DNA from 2 places in the Mesorhizobium sp. KR9-304 genome. Region 1 is predicted to be linked to the other one. Evidence: riboswitches for the same ligand, from Rfam matches in the RefSeq annotation. Region 1 holds a riboswitch; the other holds the start of a gene.

Region 1 (3,399 bases):
CGGCGAAGCCCGCCATCGAGAAGGCGAGCACGGAGAGTGCATAGGCGAGCCAGCCCTGCTCCGTCTTCGCATCGACGCCGGCAGCGGCATAGAACCCCCGCTCGACCGGGGCGAGCACGGGGGAAAGGAAGGTTCGTTCGCCGGAAAAGACGCGCGCCATGAAAAGGCCGAGCGGCTTCACCAATGCGGCGACGACGACGAAAAGAAGGCCGATCTGCAGCCAGCCGATGAGTGTCATGAAATTGCTCCGGGAGCGGCGATCAGAAGCGCTCGGGCCTGATCAGCGTAATGAGAAGATAAATGCCGAGCCCTAGCGCGACGGCGAGACCGAGGAGGGGTTCAATCATCGCGCCACCTCAGATGCGGCCGAGGCTGCGCGCAAAAAGCGCGAGCAGGACGAATGTGCCGAGCCCAATCGCGAGGTAAAGAATGTCGAACATGGTGGTCTCCGAAACTGGTTTCAGCTTCGGGATATGGGCTCGACCGGCGTCAAATCTCTACTGGGAATCGCGCAGCCGGGGATAAGGAAAACATAAGGACCGGCCGCCCCGCACGGCGCGGGAGGGGTGTGTAGCCGGGCTAAGCCTTGAAATGCTTCGACAGCTTCAGACCCTGCGCCTGATAGTTCGAGCCGAGGTCGGTGCCATAGAGCGCCTTCGGGCGCGCCAGCATGTGCTCGTAGACCAGCCGTCCGACGATCTGGCCGTGCTCGAGAATAAAGGGAACCTCGTGGCTCCTGACCTCCAGAACGGCGCGGCTGCCGGTGCCGCCGGCCTGCGAATGGCCGAAGCCCGGATCGAAGAAGCCGGCATAGTGGACACGGAACTCGCCGACCAGCGGATCGTATGGCGTCATCTCGGCGGCGTAGAGCGGGGGCACGTGCACCGCCTCCTGGCTGACCAGGATGTAGAATTCGTCGGGATCGAGCACGAGTTCCGGCGCACCATGATTGTAGAGCGGCTCCCAGAAGTCGAGCACCTCGTGGACGGCGCGCCTGTCGACGTCGACCAGCCCGGTGTGATGCTTGCCGCGATAGCCGATCAGGCTGTCCTTCTCGCCGCTGAGGTCAATCGACAGCGCGATGCCGCCGCCGGAAATGTTCGGCGGCTCGGTGGCGACCAGCGTCTCGGCGCGATGCAGGATCTCAAGCTCGCCTCCGGAGAGCAGCGCGTTGCCGGTGCGGAAGCGTATCTGCGACAGCCGCGAGCCGGTGCGCGCGACGATCGGGAAGGTTCGCGGACTGACTTCGAGATAGAGCGGGCCGGAATAGCCTGCCGGTATCTTGTCGAACTCGCGGCCCATGTCGGTCATGACGCGGGTGAAGATGTCGAGACGGCCGGTCGAGCTTTTCGGGTTGGCCGAGGCCGAGATATGACCCGGCAGGTTCAGGCCTTCGAGCAGCGGTACGATATAGACGCAACCGGTTTCCAGGACAGCTCCATCGGCGAGGTCGATCTCGTGCAGCTTCAGCCGGTCGAGCTTGTCGGCAACCTTGCTGGCCGGACCCGGCAAAAAACTCGCGCGCACGCGCCAGGCCTTCTCGCCGAGCCTCAAATCGAGGCTGGCTGGCTGGATCTGGTCGCCGTCGCGCGGACGCGCCGACGCCAGCGCGCCGGATTGGAACAGCGCCGCGATCTCGGTGTCGGGAAGGATGCCTGTCTGGCGCAACGCCCGCGTCTCCATGCAGCGCAGCCGGCCCGGAAACGTCCCGGCATGCCGCGCTGGCCCAGTGGTTTAGCAACCGGCGCGATTGACGCAAGCCGGCGACAGGTCTAAAGGGCTCTTTATCCCGTGGTGATTTGGCCGGTCGGCTTGCAGCCACGTTAAACAAGTCGCTAAAGGACCGTCGGGCCGCAAGGCTATATGGACCGGTTGCGACTTTCGCGGCCGGTTTTTTGTTGTTGGGGCATGTCGATGACCAAAGAGAAGCGCAACTGGAAGCCGGCGACGCAGCTCGTGCATTCGGGCACGCTGCGCTCGCAGCATGGCGAGACCTCGGAAGCGATCTATTTGACGCAGGGCTATGTCTACGAGACGGCGGAAGCCGCCGAAGCCCGCTTCAAGGGGGAAGAACCCGGCTTCATCTATTCGCGCTACGCCAATCCCACCGTCGACATGTTCGAGAAGCGCATGTGCGCGCTCGAAGGCGCGGAGGACGCGCGCGCCATGGCGTCGGGCATGGCGGCTGTGACAGCCGCGGTCCTGTGTAGCCTCAAGGCCGGCGACCATATCGTCGCGGCGCGGGCGCTGTTCGGCTCCTGCCGCTGGGTGATCGAGACGCTGGCCCCCAAATACGGCATCGAGTCGACGCTGGTGGACGGCACCGACATCGCCAACTGGGAAAAGGCGGTCCGCCCGAACACGAAGATCTTCTTCCTCGAAAGTCCCACCAACCCGACACTCGAAGTGGTCGACATCGCGGCGGTCGCTTCGCTCGCCAATTCGATCGGCGCGCGGCTGGTCGTCGACAATGTCTTCGCCACCCCTCTGCAGCAGAAGCCGCTCGAACTCGGCGCGCATATCGTCGTCTATTCGGCGACCAAGCATATCGACGGCCAGGGGCGGTGCCTCGGCGGCGTCGTGCTTTCCGACAAGGAGTGGATCGACAAGAATCTGCACGACTATTTCCGCCACACCGGCCCCAGCCTCTCGCCCTTCAACGCCTGGACGCTGCTGAAGGGGCTGGAGACGTTGCCGGTGCGGGTGCGCCAGCAGACCGAGAGCGCGGCCAGGATCGCGGATTTCCTCGCCACGCGCCCTGAGATTTCTCGCCTGATCTATCCCGGCCGGGCCGACCATCCGCAGGCGGCAATCGTGAAGAAGCAGATGACCGGCGGTTCGACGCTGGTCTGCTTCGACCTCAAGGGCGGCAAGAAATCGGCGTTCGGGCTCCAGAACACGCTCGACGTCATCAAGATTTCCAACAATCTCGGCGACGCCAAGAGCTTGATCACGCATCCGGCCACCACGACGCACAAGAATTTGACCGACGAGGCGCGCGCCGAACTCGGCATCGGCGGCGGCACGCTGCGGCTTTCGGTCGGGCTGGAGGACGCGGACGACCTGATTGCGGATATTGGCGAGGCGCTGGAGAGGGCGGCGTAGGCCGTCAGCGGCCAACAAGCTTCTTCGGCGCGACGGAACGCCAGGCCATGGCCATGGCGTGACGGACGGTTTCGGCCTCGGCGCGGTCGAGCACGACCCGCGTCCAGCCCTTCATGCCCCACGCGCCCTTGATCGGCTCGAACATGCCTGATGAGGTCGCCATGACGAGCTGCTGCTCGTCGGGTGACAGTTTCAGCACCGCGCGGCCGTCGGACTCGCGCAGCGTCGCGAAGATTTTGTTGCGCACGCGAAAATCCGCCGTTTCGAAGTGGCTGGACTCGGTCGCTTCGGGGA
Region 2 (3,399 bases), 1.8 Mb from region 1:
GGCCTGCCGCAGGTCCCTCGGCCACGGCGCTGGTGTTCGACGAGGAACTGCCGCTGGTCGATTCTTCGATCGACCGCATGCTGCTCGTACACTCGCTCGAACACGCCGAAAGCCCGCGCGAGACGCTGAAGGAAATATGGCGCGTGCTGTCGCCCGCCGGGCGCATCGTCATCGTCGTGCCCAACAGGCGCGGCATATGGGCGCGCTTCGAGCATACACCGTTCGGCACCGGCCGGCCCTTTTCGCGCGGCCAGCTCAACGAACTGCTCAGGGAGGCGAACTTCACGCCCTCCGCCTGGGCCGACGCGCTGTTCTTCCCGCCGTCGAAGCGGCGGTTCATGATGCGCTTCCATGGCGTGCTGGAGCGAACGGGCCGCCGTCTGTGGCCGATCTTCTCCGGTGTCATCGTCGTTGAGGCGCAGAAACGTCTCTACCAGGGCCTGCCGGTCGCCAAGCGCGCCTCGCGCCGCGTCTTCGTGCCGGTGCTGTCGCCGCAAGGGGCGGCCACACGGTCTTTGCCGCAATTGTAGGGCCGAACTGCAGGGCGCGGCCTAGCCGGCCGCCGCTTCTGCAGGACCGATCAGCTCAAGGTCGAAGGACGTCGTCTGGTAGACCTGGTTGATCCAGTTGCCGAACAAGAGATGAGCGTGGGAGCGCCAGCGATTGAGCGGTGGCCGGCTGGGGTCGTCCTCGGGATAGTATCCATGCGGTATCGCGATCGGCGAGCCCGCGGCCACGTCGCGATCGTATTCCTCCTTCAGCGAGGTCGAGTCGTATTCGATGTGGTTGAACATGTAGAGCCGGTTGCCGGTCCTTTCGGCAGCCAGGCCCGGACCGGTCACATCGGACTCCATCAGCAGTTCGAGGTCCGGCGCAGCGCGGACATCGCTGGACCTTACCTCCGTCCATCGCGACACCGGAATGGCGAAATCGTCCGAGAAGCCGGCCAGGTAGGGCGAGGTAGGGGCGTTGTTGCTGTGCCGGAAGACACCGAAGGCCTTCTTGTCCAGCGTGTATTTGGGAATGCGGTGGAAATGCCAGGCGGCCGCCATGGCTCCCCAGCATATGAAAAACGACGAGTGCACGTTGGTCGTCGTCCAGTCGAGTATCTGCTCAAGTTCCTTCCAGTAGGTGACCTCTTCGAAGGGCAGCAGCTCGATAGGAGCTCCCGTGACGATGAAGCCGTCGAACTTGCGCTCCGCGACCTCTTCCCAGGTCCGGTAAAAAGAGATCAGGTGTTCCTCGGACGTGTTCTTGGCCTTGTGGCCGCCAATGCGCACAAGGGTCAGCTCCACCTGGAGAGGAGAGGCGCCGATTAGCCGCGCGAATTGCGTTTCGGTCCTGATCTTGTTGGGCATCAGGTTCAACAGCCCGATCTGCAGCGGACGGATGTCCTGGCGCAACGCGGTGCGCTCATCCATCACCGATATGCCCTCGCGCACGAGGATTTCGTGGGCTGGCAACTGATCGGGTATCTTGATCGGCATCGCAAAACTCCAGACAAAAAAACCGGCCTTTGCTCGCGCAAAGCCGGTTACAGGATGCAAACGGCCCTTTAGCGAGTTTTTTAACGTGGCTGCAAGCCGACCGGCCAAATCACCACGGAACTTGAGCGTATCTATGCCTGCAGGTGCCGGTCGTCAACCGGGCGGAACCCGGGCCGCGCTGCGGTCTCGACATTCCCTGCCATGGCCTGTATTCCGCTGCCGTCCTCATCCCGAGGCCGTTTCCGGACCGTTTACATGACGAAAGCGACCGATCTCTCCCGTCCGCAGCCGCGCGCAGGCGTCATGGACATCGAGGCCTATGTGCCTGGTAAGAGCGGGGCGCATGGCGCCGTGAAGGTGCACAAGCTGTCGTCCAACGAGAATCCGCTCGGCTCATCGCCCAAGGTCATCGAGGCGGTGCGCGAGGTCGCGGGCAAGCTCGAATTCTATCCCGACGGCGCGGCGACTAGGCTGCGCGAGGCAATCGGCGAGGCGCATGGGCTGAACCCGGCCAACATCGTGTGCTCCAACGGCTCGGACGAGATCCTCGGCCTCCTGGCGCAGACCTATCTTTCGCCGGGCGACGAGGCGATCTTCACCGAGCATGGTTTCCTCGTCTACAAGATCTACATCCAGGCGGCCGGCGCCGTGCCGGTTTCGGTGAAGGAGACCGAGGAGCGCGCCGATGTCGACGCCATCCTCGCCGCCGTTTCTCCGCGCACGAAGATCGTCTTCCTGGCCAACCCCAACAACCCGACCGGCACCTATCTTCCGTTCGAGGAAATCCGCCGCCTGCATGCCGGCCTGCCCAGGCACGTTCTGCTCGTGATCGACGCTGCCTATGCGGAATATGTCCGCCGCAACGACTACGAGGCCGGAGTCGAGCTCGTCGGCAACTCGCAGAACGTCGTGATGACGCGCACTTTCTCCAAGATCCATGGCCTCGGCGGGATGCGCATCGGCTGGATGTACGGGCCGGCGCACATCGTCGACGCGATCAACCGCATGCGCGGACCGTTCAATGTCAACGCCGCCGCCATCGAGGCCGGCGTCGCCGCACTGAAGGACCGAGCCCATGTGGACCGCACCGTCGCGCACAATGACCACTGGCTACGCTGGCTGTCGGAAGAGCTGCCGAAGCTCGGCCTGCGCGTCACGCCGAGCGTCGGCAATTTCATCCTGATTCATTTCCCGACCGACGAGAAGCACTCGGCGGAGAAAGCCGACGCGTTCCTGTCGTCGCGCGGCTACATCCTCCGCCGCGTCGCGGCTTATGGTTTTCCCAATGCGCTGCGCATGACCGTCGGCACCGAGGAGGCGAACCGCGGCGTCGCCGCGGCGCTCGCCGAATTCCTGAAAAGCTGACGTCATGCCGGACCCCATTTTTGAGAAGATCACGCTCGTCGGCATCGGCCTGATCGGCTCGTCGCTGGCGCGCGTCGTGCGCCGCGAGAACCTTGCCGGCCATATCGCCATAGCCACGCGCAGCGCAAAGACACTGGCGCGCGCCAGGGAACTCGAACTCGGCGACAGCTACACGACCGATGCCGCGGAGGCGGTCAAGGGCGCCGACCTCGTCATCGTTTCGGTGCCGGTCGGCTCGTCCGGCGCGGTGGCTGCCGAGATCGCGCCGGCGCTGAAGCCGGGTGCCATCGTCACCGACGTGGGATCGACAAAGCGTTCCGTCATCGCGCAGATGTCGCCGCACATGCCTGCCGGCGTTCATTTCATTCCCGGCCATCCGCTTGCCGGCACCGAAAAATCCGGCCCGGACGCCGGTTTCGCCGACCTGTTCGAAAACCGCTGGTGCATCTTCACGCCGCTGCCGGGAACCGATCCCGCCGCGCTGGAGCGCTTGTCCGAATTCTGGCGGCGCTGCGGCTCCAACATCGACACGATGGACCCCGACCAC

The links. Region 1 has a riboswitch for S-adenosylmethionine ahead of ABLE71_RS02710 (O-succinylhomoserine sulfhydrylase). Riboswitches for the same ligand answer to the same signal wherever they lie in the genome.
Region 2: linked by a shared signal. The riboswitch ahead of metA (homoserine O-succinyltransferase) and the one ahead of ABLE71_RS02710 (O-succinylhomoserine sulfhydrylase) in region 1 are both predicted to bind S-adenosylmethionine.

Annotation. Positions count from the first base shown of each region.
Region 1 is NZ_JBDZDN010000001.1:563,593-566,991, forward strand. Features, by position in the region: gene kdpA (potassium-transporting ATPase subunit KdpA) at 1-238, opposite strand, end outside; gene ABLE71_RS02705 (2'-deoxycytidine 5'-triphosphate deaminase) at 580-1,683, opposite strand; SAM riboswitch at 1,782-1,859, shown strand; gene ABLE71_RS02710 (O-succinylhomoserine sulfhydrylase) at 1,915-3,105, shown strand; gene ABLE71_RS02715 (MmcQ/YjbR family DNA-binding protein) at 3,110-3,399, opposite strand, start outside.
Region 2 is NZ_JBDZDN010000001.1:2,339,342-2,342,740, forward strand. Features, by position in the region: gene ABLE71_RS11165 (class I SAM-dependent methyltransferase) at 1-530, shown strand, start outside; gene metA (homoserine O-succinyltransferase) at 552-1,487, opposite strand; SAM riboswitch at 1,536-1,613, opposite strand; gene hisC (histidinol-phosphate transaminase) at 1,743-2,852, shown strand; gene ABLE71_RS11180 (prephenate/arogenate dehydrogenase family protein) at 2,857-3,399, shown strand, end outside.